DNA from 3 places in the Streptomyces sp. NPDC043176 genome. Region 3 is predicted to be linked to each of the others. Evidence: predicted binding sites of a transcription regulator. Region 3 holds the regulator's gene; each other region holds the start of a gene.

Region 1 (5,294 bases), on a different contig from region 3:
GTGGGCCTCGCGGGTGGCGGCCGTCAGGAGGGCGGGGAGGTCCTCGCCGGCGAGCTCCGCCAGCTGTTCCAGGACGACGTCCACGTACGCGGCGACGTCGTTCTGGGCGCCGAGCCGGGCCGTGACGAAGAAGGGGACGATCCGCGTTCCCGGCGGCGGGTCGAGCGCGAACCAGGACAGCAGGGCCGTCTTGCCCGCCCAGGCCTCCGCCCGCCACCACAGGTAGGCGGGCCCGGCGCCGGTCCGCCGGCAGAAGGCCGCGAGCTCCGCCAACTCGCCTTCGCGGTCGACGAGTTCCGCGGGGGCGATCCTGCGCACATGCTGCCGGTAGGCCGAGCGGACCGGCGTCCGTTCCGGTGCTCCGATCCGGTTGCCGTCACCGACGACCACGATGCCCGCGCCGTTGTGGACGGCGACCGAACGTTCTCCCCCTGCCCGCTCCATGCGCCCAACCTAGACTGAAAGGGTTCCCACCACGGTCGGGAGGCGTCATGACTTTCGTACAGATCATCGACTGCAGGACCAGCCGGGTCGACGACCTCAACCGGCTCATGGATCAGTGGGTGGAGCGGACCGAGGGCAAGCGGACGGCGACGCACAGCATGGTCGGGAAGGACCGGTCCGACGCGTCGCACGTCGTGGAGATCGTGGAGTTCCCCTCGTACGACGTGGCCATGCGGAACTCGCAGCTCCCGGAGACCGACCGGATCTTCCGCGAGATGGTCGCGCTCTGCGACGAGATGCCGACGTTCACGGACCTGGACGTGGTGCGGGACGAGGCGTTGTACAAGAACAACGCGCGGCGGCTGATGGAGATGCTGGCGACCGAGCCGGAACTCGCGCTGCTCGACGAGGTGCTGGCCGAGGGCTACCACGATCACGACCCGGTGAACGAGCAGGACGTCATGGGCATGGACGCCGTCCGGCGCGAGGTGGGGATGTGGCGGGGCGGCTTCGACTTCGCCTTCACCGTCGACGACCAGATCGCCGAGGGCGACCGGGTCTGCACCCGCTGGACGTGGCGGGGCAGCCACACCGGGGACTTCATGGGGCTCCAGCCGACCGGCATGGAGGTGACGATGACCGGCACGGTCATCCACCGCTTCCGGGACGACGGGAAGATCGCCGAGGGATGGTGGCAGTACGACCTGCTCGGCCTGATGGGGCAGCTCGGCGCCGTGGAGGGGTAGGAACGGGCGAGAAGCACGAGGCCCGGTGCTCCCGCGACGGGAGCACCGGGCCTCGGTGGTCAGTCAGGTGCCTCAGTGGGAGTGACCGTGGCCGTGGCCGTGGCCCGCGTCCGCCGGCTCCTCTTCCTTCTTCTCCACGACGAGGGTCTCGGTGGTGAGGAGGAGGGAGGCGATGGAGGCGGCGTTCTCCAGGGCGGAGCGCGTCACCTTGACCGGGTCGATGACGCCGGCCTTGACCAGGTCGCCGTACTCGCCGGTGGCGGCGTTGAAGCCCTGGCCCTTGTCGAGCTCCGCCACCTTCGAGGTGATGACGTAGCCCTCGAGGCCGGCGTTCTCGGCGATCCAGCGCAGCGGCTCGACGGCGGCGCGGCGGACGACCGCGACACCCGTGGCCTCGTCGCCGGTCTTGTCGAGGTTGCCCTCGAGGACCTTGACGGCGTGGACCAGAGCGGAGCCACCACCGGAGACGATGCCCTCCTCGACCGCGGCGCGGGTCGCGGAGATGGCGTCCTCCAGACGGTGCTTCTTCTCCTTCAGCTCCACCTCGGTGGCGGCGCCGACCTTGATGACGCACACGCCGCCGGCCAGCTTCGCGAGGCGCTCCTGGAGCTTCTCGCGGTCCCAGTCGGAGTCCGTGGACTCGATCTCGGCCTTGATCTGGCCGACGCGGCCGGAGATGTCCTCGGCGTTGCCGCCACCGTCGACGATGGTGGTGGAGTCCTTGGTGATGGTCACGCGGCGCGCGGTGCCCAGCACGTCGAGACCGGCCTGGTCGAGCTTGAGGCCGACCTCCTCGGCGATGACGGTGGCACCGGTGAGGGTGGCCATGTCGCCGAGCATCGCCTTGCGGCGGTCGCCGAAGCCGGGGGCCTTGACGGCCACGGCGTTGAAGGTGCCACGGATCTTGTTGACGACCAGGGTCGACAGGGCCTCGCCCTCGACGTCCTCGGCGATGATCAGCAGCGGCTTGCTGGCGCCGGCCTGGATGACCTTCTCCAGGATGGGCAGCAGGTCCTGGATCGAGGAGATCTTGCCCTGGTTGATCAGGATGTACGGGTCGTCGAGGACGGCCTCCATACGCTCCTGGTCGGTGACCATGTACGGGGACAGGTAGCCCTTGTCGAAGGCCATGCCCTCGGTGAAGTCGAGCTCCAGGCCGAAGGTGTTGGACTCCTCGACGGTGATGACACCGTCCTTGCCGACCTTGTCCATCGCCTCGGCGATGAGCTCGCCGACCTGCTGGTCCTGCGCGGAGAGCGCGGCGACGGCGGCGATGTCGGACTTGTCCTCGATCGGGCGCGCGGTGGCGAGCAGCTCGTCGGAGACGGCCTTGACGGCGGCGTCGATGCCCTTCTTCAGGGCGGCCGGGGAGGCGCCGGCGGCGACGTTGCGCAGACCCTCGCGGACCAGGGCCTGGGCGAGCACGGTGGCGGTGGTGGTGCCGTCACCCGCGATGTCGTTGGTCTTGGTCGCCACCTCCTTCACCAGCTGGGCGCCGAGGTTCTCGTACGGGTCGTCGATCTCGACCTCGCGGGCGATCGTGACACCGTCGTTGGTGATGGTGGGGGCGCCGAACTTCTTGTCGATGACGACGTTGCGGCCCTTGGGGCCGATCGTCACCTTGACCGTGTCGGCAAGCTTGTTGACGCCGCGCTCAAGGGCGCGACGGGCGTCCTCGTCGAACTTCAGGATCTTCGCCATGGGAGCGGTTCAGCCCTCTCGGATTCGGGTGGAACGAACCGCGCCCCGGGGCGCCTGGGAAGGGGCCTCGGGGCGCAGCTCAAAGCATCTGCTTCAGGTACTTCGGTACTTCGGAGAATTACTTCTCGACGATCGCGAGCACGTCGCGAGCCGAGAGGACGAGGTACTCCTCGCCGCTGTACTTCACCTCGGTGCCGCCGTACTTGCTGTACAGCACGATGTCGCCGGTCTTGACGTCGAGCGGCAGACGCTCGCCGTTCTCGAAGCGGCCCGGGCCCACGGCCAGGACGACGCCCTCCTGGGGCTTCTCCTTGGCGGTGTCCGGAATGACCAGGCCAGAGGCGGTGGTCTGCTCGGCGTCGAGCGGCTGGACCACAATGCGGTCCTCGAGCGGCTTGATGGCAACCTTGGAGCTGGTGGTCGTCACGATCCGACCTCCCCCTTCGGAGATCTCACGGGGTTAACTGTCTGAGGTGGCGAACCAGGTGGATCCGTCGTCGCGGGTGCCGGACCTGCCCGTCGCTGTGTTGGCACTCTCCAGTGGGGAGTGCCAGAGCCGAGACTATGACCGCGATTAGCACTCGGTCAAGCGGAGTGCCAATTCATCGCTCCGTGGCGTGACGGGACGGGGTTCGGCCGAGGCCTTCCTCCGCTCCCCGCAGCCCTTCCCGTCCACCGTCCCGCCCACCTCACGGACCTCCCCCGCCTGCCGGGTCTCCCGCCCTTCCCGGACCTCCGCCGCCTCCCGGGTCCTCGCGGCTTCCCGGACCTCCAGGGCCTGGCGCGCCGGGGCGGGGCGGGGGCTCACCCGTTCCGCCGCCTTGCGGCCCAGCCGTTCGATCGGGTCGACGGAGGAGGCGCAGGCGGGGAGGGCGAGGAGCGCGCCGGTCACGGAGAGGGCGGCGACCAGGTGCCGGGCCGGAGTTCTCACACGTAGTCCTCGAGCTTCGCGACGGCGTACCCCTTCGAGGTGATCACGTTCATCACCCGGCGGATCATGTCCGGCATCGTGCCCTTCCAGTCCCCCTTGCCCCGGAAATGCGTGAGCACGATGTCGCCGGGGTGGAGGTCCCGGTCCCACTCGCGCCACTCCATGTGGTCGGGGAAGGCCTCGGAGGCCCACAGCGGGACCGCCTTGACGCCGCAGGACCTGGCGGCGCGCAGGGTGTCCTCGTTGTAGTTGCCGTACGGCGGGCGGAAGAGCGGGGGCCGCTTGCCGAACCGCTTCTCGATGACGTCCTGCATCCCGCAGATCTCGTGCTTCTGCTGCTTGTACGAGAGCCCCGGCAGGTAGCGGTGGTTGAGGGTGTGGTTGTGCAGGGACACCCCGGACTTCTGCGACTTCTGCATCCTGGCGAAGTAGCCGTAGTCGTCCTTGACGACGTAGTCGCTGAGGAAGGCGCTGTAGGGGATGCGGAGGTCGTTCATCATCCGCAGCAGGTCGGGGTCCTTCTCGGCGCCGTCGTCGATGGTGAGGAAGACGACCTTCTGCTTGGTCGGCACGGTGGTGAAGACGGGCGGGAGGCCCTCTCCGTCGGTCTCGAAGCCCTTGCGGGTGGTGATCTTCGGCTTGACGGCGGGCGGGGCCGGCGCTTCGAGCGGCGGGCGGGCGAGACCCCACTTCCTGGCGGCGAGGACGCGGGCGGCGCGCTCCTTGCGGACCCGGTCGAGGTAGGCGTTGAGCGCGCCGGAGGCGTTCTGCTCCTTGGCCTGTTGTCCGGCGGCGGGGGGCGGGGCGTCGTCGTCCGGGCCGGCGGCGCCGGAGCAGGCCGTGGCGGTGGTGGCGAGGGCGGCGACGAGGAGGGCGGCCCCGAGGGTCCGACGGGAGGGGGGCGCGCCGATCACCATAGATTCTTCCTTTTGTCGTACGAGCTGCATGGCGCCGCATCCTGTCAGCGCGGAAGCGCCATTCAGGGCCGCGACACCGCCGCACGGCCCCACCGTCCCCCGGCCGGCCCACAGCGGCGCAGGGCCCACAATGGGACGGGTGACCGACCTCGCCTCCTTCGCCCCCCTGCTCGGCCCCGAGGGGCAGACGCTCCTCACCGCCCTGCGCGACTACGACCCCGCCCAGGAGCTGGCGGTCGCCTCCCGGTTGCGCCGCGACCACCCGGCCGAGCTCGTCACCGCCGCGCTCGGCCAGGCCCGGCTGCGGCAGCGGGCGGTGGCGAAGTTCGGGGCCGAGGACGCGTACCGGATGTACTTCACGCCCCACGGCGTCGAGCAGTCGACCCGCGCCTCGGTCGGCGCCTACCGGGCCGGCCGCATGAAGGCGCTCGGCGTCACGAGCGTCGCCGACCTCTGCTCCGGCATCGGCGGCGACGCCATCGCCCTCGCCCGCGCCGGGATCTCCGTCCTCGCCGTCGACCGCGACCCGCTGACCGCCGAGGTGGCCCGCGCCAA
Region 2 (5,294 bases), on a different contig from region 3:
GCCGTACAGCGACTCGCCGTACCGCTTGCCGAAGGGCTCGACCACGTCCGCGGCGGCCGGTCCGGCCGCCGTGAACGCGAGCGGACCCGCCGTCAGGCCGATGGCCGCCAGCACTCTGCCCAGGTGATGTCGTCTGAAGCGCATAAAAGGGCAATGTAGGCAAAACCGATCATCATGAGGCGTTACGCCACGCGGTCGGCCCGCCTTGCGGCGCGCGTGTCCACGGGCGCCGCACCGCGGGCCCCCGGACGTCAGGCCACCCGGCGCCGCGCGTACTCCGTGATCTCGGCCATCGGGGGGCGTTCCTCCGTGTCCACCGCGTACGTGCGCGGCTCGAAGCCCTTCTCGCCGCGCTCGAACTGGGTGAGCCGCGGCCGCACGAGGTGGCCCCGGGAGAGCCGCAGCTGCGCGGTCCGGTAGATCGCGGCCGCCATCCGGCCGAGCGCCTGCCCGTCCTGGTGCCGGTGCTTGCGCACGCCGACGTCCACCTGGGCGAGGGCGTCCAGGCCCACCGTGTGCAGCGCGTCGACCAGCAGCCCCAGCTCCACTCCGTAACCGACGGGGAACGGGAGGCGTTCGAGCAGCGAGCGCCGCGCCGCGTACTCCCCGCCGAGGGGCTGGACGAACCCGGCCAGCTGCGGCCAGTGGAGGTTGAGGAGCGGGCGCGCCACGAGTTCCGTGACCCGACCCCCTTGACCAGGGGTGTCCCCGAACGGGCGGTCGTACATCGCCTTCACGAAGTCCACGTCCGGATCGGTGAGCAGCGGGCCCACGATGCCGGTGACGAAATCCGCGGAGAAGTCCCGCAGGTCCGCGTCGACGAAGCAGACGACGTCCCCGCTCGTCACCATCAGTGACCGCCACAGCACCTCGCCCTTGCCGGGGACGGCCGGTATCCGGGGGAGGATCGCGTCGCGCGCGACCACCCGCGCGCCGGCCGCCGCCGCGACCTCCGCCGTGCGGTCCGTGGAGCCCGAGTCGATCACCACGAGCTCGTCGACCAGCGGCACCGCCTCCGACATCAGCTCGCGGCGGATCACGGAGACGATGTCCCCGACCGTCGCCTCCTCGTTCAGCGCGGGCAGCACGACGCTGACCCTCGTGTTGCGCTTGGCGGCGAGGACGCGCTCCAGCGGCCGGTCCGTCACTGACCAGGACCGCCGGTCCAGCCAGCGCTCCACCTCTTCCAGCACGTGATCTCCATCTCGCGTTACGGACGGCCGGTCCAAGGGTCCGGGCCTTCGGTTACAGTCTTGAACAACGCGGATCCCCGATGCACGTCGGGGTGCCGACCGCGTCGGAGCGCAGGAACGAAGCTTCCCGCGCCTCACAATCGAATACCGCTCATCCAGAGGGGCAGAGGGAAACGGCCCGTTGAAGCCCCGGCAACCCTCCAGTCGGTTACTCGTCCTCCAGCGAGGCTCCCGGCTAGGGAAGGTGCCAAATCCGTCTCATGGCGAAAAATTCGTCATGGGAAAGATGAGGAGAAAGGGCCTCGCCTCCATGGCTGCACAGACTGTTACTCCCGCTACTTCGGTCGACCTCGGTCCCGCGTCCGGGCTTTCCTGTCGGGAATGCGGTGAGATCTTCCCGCTCGGCCCGATCTTCGCCTGCGAACTCTGTTTCGGACCCCTCGAAGTCGCGTACGACTTCCCCACCGGTGACCCCGAGGCGCTGCGCAAGCGGATCGAGGCCGGACCCGCCAACATCTGGCGCTACGCCCCGCTGCTGCCCGTCCCGGCCGACGTCGCCGAGAAGCCGAACCTGAACCCGGGCTGGACCCAGCTCGTCCGGGCCGACAACCTCGCCGGCGAGATCGGCGTCGCCCCCGGCAAGCTCTTCGTCAAGGACGACTCCGGCAACCCGACCCACTCCTTCAAGGACCGGGTCGTCGCGCAGGCCCTCGAAGCCGCCCGCGCCTTCGGCTTCACCACCCTCTCCTGCTCCTCCACCGGCAACCTGGCCGGCGCCGTCGGCGCCGCGGCCGCCCGCGCCGGCTTCCGCTCCTGCGTCTTCATCCCGCACGACCTGGAGCAGGGCAAGGTCGTCATGGCCGGCGTCTACGGCGGCGACCTGGTCGCCATCGAGGGCAACTACGACGACGTCAACCGCTTCTGCTCGGAGCTCATCGGCGACCCGCTCGGCGAGGGCTGGGGCTTCGTGAACGTCAACCTCCGCCCGTACTACGGCGAGGGCTCCAAGACGCTCGCGTACGAGATCTGCGAGCAGCTCGGCTGGGTCATCCCCGACCAGCTCGTCATCCCGATCGCCTCCGGCTCCCAGCTCACGAAGATCGACAAGGGTCTCCAGGAGCTCGTCAAGCTGGGCCTCGTCGAGGACAAGCCGTACAAGATCTTCGGCGCCCAGGCCGAGGGCTGCTCCCCGGTCTCCGCCGCGTTCAAGGCCGGCCACGACGTCGTCCGCCCGCAGAAGCCGAACACGATCGCCAAGTCGCTCGCGATCGGCAACCCGGCCGACGGCCCGTACGTCCTCGACATCGCGCGCCGCACCGGCGGTGCCGTGGAGGACGTGAACGACGAGCAGGTCGTGGACGCGATCAAGCTGCTCGCGCGGACCGAGGGCATCTTCGCCGAGACCGCGGGCGGCGTCACCGTCGGCGTCACCCGCAAGCTCGTCGAGGCGGGTCTGATCGACCCGAACCTCACCACGGTCGTCCTCAACACCGGCGACGGCCTCAAGACCCTGGACGCGGTGGCCGACACCTCCCAGGCGACCGTCACCATCCGCCCGAGCCTGGACGCGTTCCGCGACGCCGGTCTGGCGCTCTGAGCCCGCCCGCCCTCCAGGTCCTCCGAAAGGTTACGAAGACATGGCCGTGAACGTCCGCATCCCCACCATCCTCCGCACCTACACGGGCGGTCGGTCCGAGGTCCAGGCCGAGGGCGTGACCCTCGCCGAGGTCATCGCCGACCTGGAGAAGAACCACACCGGCATCGCCGCCCGCGTCCTGGACGACCAGGGCAAGCTCCGCCGCTTCGTCAACGTCTACGTGAACGACGACGACGTGCGCTTCGAGCAGGGCCTGGAGACGGCCACCCCGGCCGGCGCCGGCGTCTCGATCATCCCGGCCGTCGCCGGCGGCTGACCGCCGGGCGCGGTGGCGGCCGGCCGTCGCCACGGTGCCGGCGGCCGCTGAGCCGTACGAGGCGTAAAGCGTCCCCTGTTTCTCGAATTGCCCCTTCCGCGTCCATAAGCGGAAGGGGCAATTCTGCATGGTTGAGCGGGGTAGAGTTGGGGAAGTCCCCTCCGCTGCTCATGCCGGACGCATATGAGAAAGCGTCCCCGCGCGACAAGAAGCAGCCAAAGTCCCTGTGCGTTGTGCGCGTTCTGCGCCTTTTGCCGGGCCCGACTTGCCCCGGCATCCAGGGGATTCTCCCCAATTCCCCTTTCCGTCGCGCCGAGATTTCTCGCTCGAATGACCTGTTGCAGAGGGCAGTTGGGCAGATACATTCAGCGGCGGTCGACGCGTTCCGGCGCAGGGTCTGACCCGGGTCCGCGAAGTGCGGTCCCGCGCAAGGGCCAGTAACAGGGGAGTTAGGCATGGCTCAGGGCACCGTCAAGTGGTTCAACGCGGAGAAGGGCTACGGCTTCATCGCGGTCGACGGTGGTGCGGATGTTTTCGTCCACTACAGCGCGATCCAGATGGATGGCTACCGCAGCCTCGAAGAGGGACAGCGAGTCGAGTTCGAGATCTCGCAGGGCCAGAAGGGTCCGCAGGCGGACATGGTCAAGCTCGCCGTCTGAGCGCGGCGCGATCGGCCACCGACGCAACGCCGTCGAGGGGTCCGCATCCCTGAGGGGATGCGGACCCCTCACGCGTTCCCGCACGGCACCCGCTCCTGGAGTCCCGCGCGGACCGGGTCCCGTACGGGACCCGGTCCTGGTGGTCGCGCGGACCCGCTCACGCGTTCTCGCGGGGGACCAGGGCCGGGGTCCCGCGCGGACCGGGTCCCGCGTTCCCGTACGGACCCCCTCGTGCGTTGCCGCGCGCCCCCGCGCGCCCCTTCCGCCACATCCCGATCGTCGAGAGTCGCTTGCACTCTCCTATGCCGAGTGCTAATCATTGGCGTTAGCACTCGGAAGGTGAGAGTGCTTACGAGGATCGGGCAGACGAGGTCCGCGGCCAGGTGGGGCAAGGAACCACAGGGCACGCAGGCCGTCCGTCGCGGGCGTCGGCGCGGTCCTGGAGCGTTATCCACCCCATGTCCGGGAGGACCACTTCACATGGCCAAGATCATCGCGTTCGACGAGGAGGCCCGGCGCGGTCTCGAGCGCGGCATGAACCAGCTCGCTGACGCCGTCAAGGTCACCCTCGGCCCCAAGGGCCGCAACGTCGTCCTCGAGAAGAAGTGGGGTGCCCCCACGATCACCAACGATGGTGTCTCCATCGCCAAGGAGATCGAGCTCGAGGACCCGTACGAGAAGATCGGCGCCGAGCTGGTCAAGGAAGTCGCCAAGAAGACGGACGACGTCGCCGGCGACGGTACGACCACCGCCACCGTCCTCGCCCAGGCGCTCGTCCGCGAGGGCCTGCGCAACGTGGCCGCCGGTGCGAACCCGATGGCCCTCAAGCGCGGTATCGAGAAGGCCGTCGAGGCCGTCTCCGGCGCCCTGCTCGAGCAGGCGAAGGATGTCGAGACCAAGGAGCAGATCGCTTCCACGGCCTCCATCTCCGCCGCCGACACCCAGATCGGCGAGCTCATCGCCGAGGCGATGGACAAGGTCGGCAAGGAAGGCGTCATCACCGTCGAGGAGTCCCAGACCTTCGGTCTGGAGCTGGAGCTCACCGAGGGCATGCGCTTCGACAAGGGCTACATCTCGGCGTACTTCGCCACCGACATGGAGCGCATGGAGGCGTCGCTCGACGACCCCTACCTCCTGATCGTCAACTCCAAGATCTCCTCCGTGAAGGACCTGCTCCCGCTCCTGGAGAAGGTCATGCAGTCGGGCAAGCCGCTGCTGATCATCGCCGAGGACGTCGAGGGCGAGGCCCTGTCGACCCTGGTCGTCAACAAGATCCGCGGCACCTTCAAGTCCGTCGCGGTCAAGGCCCCGGGCTTCGGCGACCGTCGCAAGGCCATGCTGAACGACATCGCCATCCTCACCGGCGGCACGGTCATCTCCGAGGAGGTCGGCCTCAAGCTGGAGAACGCGGGCCTCGACCTGCTGGGCCGCGCCCGCAAGGTCGTCATCACCAAGGACGAGACCACCATCGTCGACGGTGCCGGTGACAGCGAGCAGGTCGCCGGTCGCGTGAACCAGATCCGCGCCGA
Region 3 (5,294 bases):
TCGTCTTCCGCGACGGCCCCGGCCGCATCGTGGCCGGATACCCCTTCGGCCAGGGCGACGTGGCCTCCACCGGCGGCGCCGTCCTGAACCTCAACAAGCCGGGCGTCGTACGCCGCTTCCTCGAGGAGGCCGCGACCCGCGGCCTCCTCCCGACCGTCCACGGCGTCCACGAGGAGGACGCCTGGCCCCTCTACGACACCGTGGCGGCGGGCAGGGACACGGGCGCGGGGGCCCCGCCGGACAGGCCCTAGGTTTCCTCGTCGATCAGGCCCCGCGAGCCCGGCGTGATCGGCAAGGCGCCGTCTAGCTCCAGCGGCCCGTGCGGCCCAGGACGAGGGCCGTCGCCGCGGTGCCCGCGGTGGAGGTGCGCAGGACGCTGCGGCCGAGGCGGTACGGCTTCGCGCCGGCCGCCTCGAAGGCCGCCAGCTCGTCCGGTGAGACCCCGCCCTCGGGGCCGACGACCAGGACGATCGAGCCCTTCTCCGGGAGTTCGGCGGTGGCGAGCGCGCCGCTGGGGTGGTCGCGGTCCTCGTGCAGGACGGCCGCGAAGTCGGCCCCGGCGAGGAGCGCGGCGACCTGCTTCGTACTCATCAGGTCGGCGACCTCGGGGAAGCGGGTGCGGCGCGACTGCTTGCCGGCCTCGCGCGCGGTGGACCGCCACTTGGCGAGCGCCTTGAGGCCCCGGTCGCCCTTCCACTGGGTGATGCAGCGGGCCGCGGCCCACGGGACGATCGCGTCCACGCCGGTCTCCGTCATGGTCTCGACGGCGAGCTCGCCCCGGTCGCCCTTCGGGAGCGCCTGGACGACGGTGATGCGCGGCTCCTCCTGCGGGTCCTCGGACACGGACGAGAACTCCACGGTCAGCCGGTCCTTGCCCTCCGCCGCGACCACCACGCAGTCGGCCCAGCGGCCACGGCCGTCGGTCAGGACGACGGCCTCCCCCGGGTTCAGCCGCTTCACGGAGACGGCGTGCCGGCCCTCGGGCCCGTCCAGGACGAAGAGCCGGGTGTCGGGGATGGCGTCGACGACGAAGACGGGTGCGGTCATGAAGCGCTCCTGTGGGCGATCTCGGAGAGGGCGGTGTGGAGTTCGGCGGCCAGCACCTCCACCAGCTCCCCGGCGGGCAGCGCGCGGGCGAGGCGGTGGCCCTGACCGGCCCACAGGGCCATGCCCTGGGCGTCGCCCGCGGCCGCGGCGGCCTTGCGGATCGGGGCGGTGAGGTGGTGGATCTCGGGGTAGGCGGCGGGGGCGTACGGCCCGTGCTCGCGCATGAAGCGGTTGACCAGGCCGCGCGCCGGCCGGCCGGAGAAGGCCCGGGTGAGGGCGGTCCGGGTGAACAGCGGGTCGGTCAGGGCCCGCTTGTGCAGCGGGTGGGCGCCCGATTCGGGGCAGCCGAGGAAGGCGGTGCCGAGCTGGGCGGCGTCGGCCCCGGCGGCCAGGACCGCGGCGATCTGCGCGCCGCGCATGATCCCGCCGGTGGCGACGATCGGCAGCCCGACGCGCTCGCGGACCTGGGTGACGAGGGCGAGCAGGCCGGTGCCCGGGGCTCCGTCGTCGGCGGGGTCGTCGCGGTGCGTCCCCTGGTGTCCGCCCGCCTCGACGCCCTGCACGCACACGGCGTCGGCGCCCGCCCGTTCGGCGGCGAGGGCCTCGGCGGCCGAGGTCACGGTCACGATCGTGAACGTACCCACCCGTGCGAAGGAGGCGAGGACCTCCGGTTCCGGGCAGCCGAAGGTGAAGGAGACGACGCGGACCGGGTCCTCCCGGAGGATCGCCAGCTTGGCGTCGTAGGCGTCGTCCCGGCTGTCGTCGGCCTCGCCCAGCGGTGTGTCGTACCAGGTGGCCTCGCCCGCGAGCTGGTGCCGGTAGACCTCCACCGCGGAGGGGTCGGCCGGCCGGCCGTCCTGCGGCATGAACAGGTTGACGCCGAAGGGCCGCGCGGTCAGCCCGCGCAGCTGCTTGATCTCCTGGTACAGGCCTCCGGCCGTCTTGTAGCCGCCCGCCAGGAAGCCGAGCGCCCCGGCCTCGCACACGGCCCCGACGAGCTCCGGACAGGAGGCACCACCCGCCATGGGGGCCTGCACGATCGGAAACCGAGAGAGATCGTTCAGTGCGGTGGTGGACATATGGGCATCGTGTCATGCCCCTGCTTCCCGGCCGAATCCGTACGTCACGTCATGGAACCAACGCCTCCGCAAACGGACGAAGGCGGCACCCGCGCCTCCGCGAGTACCGCCCTCGTCCCTACCGCCCGCCGCCGTCGAGGCGTACGGACCAGGCGTCCTAACGCCCGTTGAACGCGTCCTTCAAGCGCGAGAACAGCCCCTGCTGCCCCGGCTGGAACTGGCCCGTCGGGCGCTCCTCGCCGCGCAGCTTGGCGAGCTCGCGCAGGAGCCGCTCCTGCTCCGCGTCGAGCTTGCCGGGGGTCTGCACCTCGACGTGGACGATCAGGTCTCCCCGGCCGTTGCCACGCAGATGGGTGACGCCGCGGCCGTGCAGGGGGATCGACTGGCCGGACTGCGTGCCCGGGCGGATGTCGATCTCCTCGACGCCGTCGAGGGTCTGCAGCGGCACCTTGGTGCCGAGCGCGCCCGCGGTCATCGGGATGGTGACCGTGCAGTGCAGGTCGTCGCCGCGCCGCTGGAACGTGTCGTGCGGCGTCTCGTGGATCTCCACGTACAGGTCCCCGGCGGGGCCGCCGCCGGGGCCGACCTCGCCCTCGCCCGCGAGCTGGATGCGGGTGCCGTTGTCGACGCCGGCCGGGATCTTGACCGTGAGGGTGCGGCGGGACCGGACCCGGCCGTCGCCCGCGCACTCGGGGCACGGGGTCGGGACGACGGTGCCGAAGCCCTGGCACTGCGGGCAGGGGCGGGAGGTCATGACCTGGCCCAGGAAGGACCGGGTGACCTGGGAGACCTCACCGCGGCCGCGGCACATGTCGCAGGTCTGCGCGGAGGTGCCGGGTGCGGCGCCCTCGCCCGAGCAGGTCGTGCAGACGACGGCCGTGTCGACCTGGATGTCCTTGGTGGTGCCGAAGGCCGCCTCGTTGAGGTCGATCTCCAGGCGGATCATGGCGTCCTGGCCGCGGCGGGTCCGCGAGCGCGGGCCGCGCTGCGAGGCCGTGCCGAAGAAGGCGTCCATGATGTCGGAGAAGTTGCCGAAGCCGCCGGCTCCGAAGCCGCCGCCCGCGCCGCCGCCGCCGGAGGCCGAGAGCGGGTCGCCGCCGAGGTCGTAGACCTGCTTCTTCTGCGGGTCCGAGAGGACCTCGTAGGCGGCGTTGATCTCCTTGAAGCGTTCCTGCGTCTTCGGATCGGGATTGACGTCCGGGTGCAGCTCGCGGGCGAGCCTCCGGAAGGCCTTCTTGATCTCGTCCTGGGAGGCGTCGCGGCGCACGCCGAGTACGGCGTAGTAGTCCGTGGCCACTTACGACTCCGCCAGGATCTGTCCGACGTAACGTGCCACTGCGCGTACCGCTCCCATCGTTCCGGGGTAGTCCATGCGGGTCGGTCCGACCACGCCGAGTTTGGCGACTGCCTCGCCGCCCGAACCGTAGCCGACCGAGACGACGGACGTGGAGCTCAGCCCCTCGTGGGCGTTCTCGTGCCCGATGCGTACGGTCATGCCCGATTCCTTGGCCTCGCCGAGCAGCTTGAGGAGCACGACCTGCTCCTCGAGGGCTTCCAGGACGGGCCTGATCATCAGGGGGAAGTCGTGTCCGAAGCGGGTGAGATTGGCGGTGCCGCCGATCATCAGCCGCTCCTCGTGCTCCTCCACGAGGGTTTCGAGGAGGGTCGCGAGCACGGTGGAGACCGTGGCGCGGTCCTCGGGCTCCTCGAAGGACTCGGGGAGGTCCTGCACCAGCTGCGGCACGTCGGCGAACCGGCGGCCGACGACCCTGCTGTTGAGCCGGGCCCGCAGATCGGCGAGCGAGACCTCGCCGAAGGGCGCGGGACAGTCGATGACCCGCTGCTCGACCCGGCCGGTGTCCGTGATGAGGACGAGCATCAGGCGCGCGGGGGCCAGCGAGAGCAGCTCCACGTGCCGGACGGTCGAACGGGTCAGCGAGGGGTACTGGACGACGGCGACCTGGCGGGTCAGCTGCGCGAGCAGCCGGACCGTGCGGCCGACGACGTCGTCCAGGTCGACGGCGCCGTCGAGGAAGTTGTGGATGGCGCGCCGCTCGGGGGTCGACAGCGGCTTGACGCCGGCCAGCCGGTCGACGAAGAGCCGGTAGCCCTTGTCGGTCGGGATGCGGCCCGCACTGGTGTGGGGCTGGGCGATGTAGCCCTCTTCCTCCAGGACCGCCATGTCGTTGCGCACGGTGGCGGGCGAGACGCCGAGCTTGTGCCGCTCGGTGAGCGCCTTGGAGCCGACGGGCTCCTCCGTCCCGACGTAGTCCTGGACGATGGCGCGCAGCACCTCGAGTCTGCGTTCGCTGAGCATCGTGCGCACCTCCAGCTGTCGTCGTTTCCGGTTGCTCCGCTTTTGGCACTCACCCGGTCCGAGTGCCAGCGATCCCCGGTCAGTGTACGGCGGCGGGCGTCGCTCCTGGCAAGGAGGCGGCGCACCCAGCGGCTAGCGTCGCCTCATGGACACGGATTGGGAAGCATGCGGATGGGAGCGGCTCGCGGACGGGGTCGGCCGGCGGCGGCTGCCCGGCTGGGACGCCACGGTCGGACTGGTCCTGGGCACACGGGCGGTGCTGCTGTACGACACGGGGTCCTCGCTCGCGGAGGGCGCCGGGCTGCGCGCGCAGGTGACGGCGCTCACCGGGGGCCGGAGAGTGACGCATATCGCACTCAGTCACCCCCACTTCGACCACGTCCTCGGCACGGCGGCGTTCGCCGGGGCGGAGGTCTTCGGGGCGGTCGGCTCGGACGACCTCATGGGCTCCTCCCGGGGCCGCGAGGAGCTCGGCGAGGACGCCGTACGGCAGGGGGTCGACCCGCGGGTGGCGGCGGAGGCGGTGGACGTCCTGGTCGCCCCGCGGCACGTCGTCTCGGGCGAGTGGACGCTCGACCTGGGCGGCCGCCAGGTCCTCCTGGCGAACGTGGGGCCCGGCCACACGGGCCACGACCTGGCGCTGTGCGTTCCCGGCAGCCGCGAGGTCGTGTTCTGCGGCGACCTGGTCGAGGAGTCCGGCGAGCCGCAGGCCGGCCCCGACGCGATCCCCTCCCGCTGGCCGGACGCCCTGGACCGGCTGCTCGCCCTGGGCGGCGAGGACGCGGTGTACGTCCCCGGCCACGGCGCCGTCGTCGACGCCACGTTCGTGCGACGCCAACGCGAGGAACTGG

What was found. Region 3 encodes HrcA, which represses chaperone genes, less so after heat shock. Its sites were predicted from a motif close to TTNGCACTCNGNNNNNCNGAGTGCNAA; they were not measured.
Region 1: the regulator HrcA is predicted to act here: its motif matches at 3,419-3,445, upstream of groES (co-chaperone GroES).
Region 2: the regulator HrcA is predicted to act here: its motif matches at 4,055-4,081, upstream of groL (chaperonin GroEL).

Annotation. Positions count from the first base shown of each region.
Region 1 is NZ_JBWKCA010000003.1:187,507-192,800, forward strand. It holds gene AC067A_RS05760 (hypothetical protein) at 1-444, opposite strand, end outside; gene AC067A_RS05765 (ester cyclase) at 492-1,190, shown strand; gene groL (chaperonin GroEL) at 1,263-2,891, opposite strand; gene groES (co-chaperone GroES) at 3,010-3,318, opposite strand; gene AC067A_RS05780 (hypothetical protein) at 3,466-3,822, opposite strand; gene AC067A_RS05785 (polysaccharide deacetylase family protein) at 3,819-4,739, opposite strand; gene AC067A_RS05790 (class I SAM-dependent methyltransferase) at 4,870-5,294, shown strand, end outside.
Region 2 is NZ_JBWKCA010000016.1:56,697-61,990, reverse strand. It holds gene AC067A_RS24730 (DUF11 domain-containing protein) at 1-144, opposite strand, end outside; gene AC067A_RS24725 (glucosyl-3-phosphoglycerate synthase) at 252-1,193, opposite strand; SAM riboswitch class I at 1,342-1,486, shown strand; gene thrC (threonine synthase) at 1,480-2,790, shown strand; gene AC067A_RS24715 (MoaD/ThiS family protein) at 2,831-3,106, shown strand; gene AC067A_RS24710 (cold-shock protein) at 3,562-3,765, shown strand; gene groL (chaperonin GroEL) at 4,246-5,294, shown strand, end outside.
Region 3 is NZ_JBWKCA010000005.1:436,683-441,976, forward strand. It holds gene AC067A_RS11330 (hypothetical protein) at 1-251, shown strand, start outside; gene AC067A_RS11335 (16S rRNA (uracil(1498)-N(3))-methyltransferase) at 304-1,047, opposite strand; gene AC067A_RS11340 (nitronate monooxygenase) at 1,044-2,126, opposite strand; gene dnaJ (molecular chaperone DnaJ) at 2,284-3,423, opposite strand; gene hrcA (heat-inducible transcriptional repressor HrcA) at 3,424-4,443, opposite strand; gene AC067A_RS11355 (MBL fold metallo-hydrolase) at 4,589-5,294, shown strand, end outside.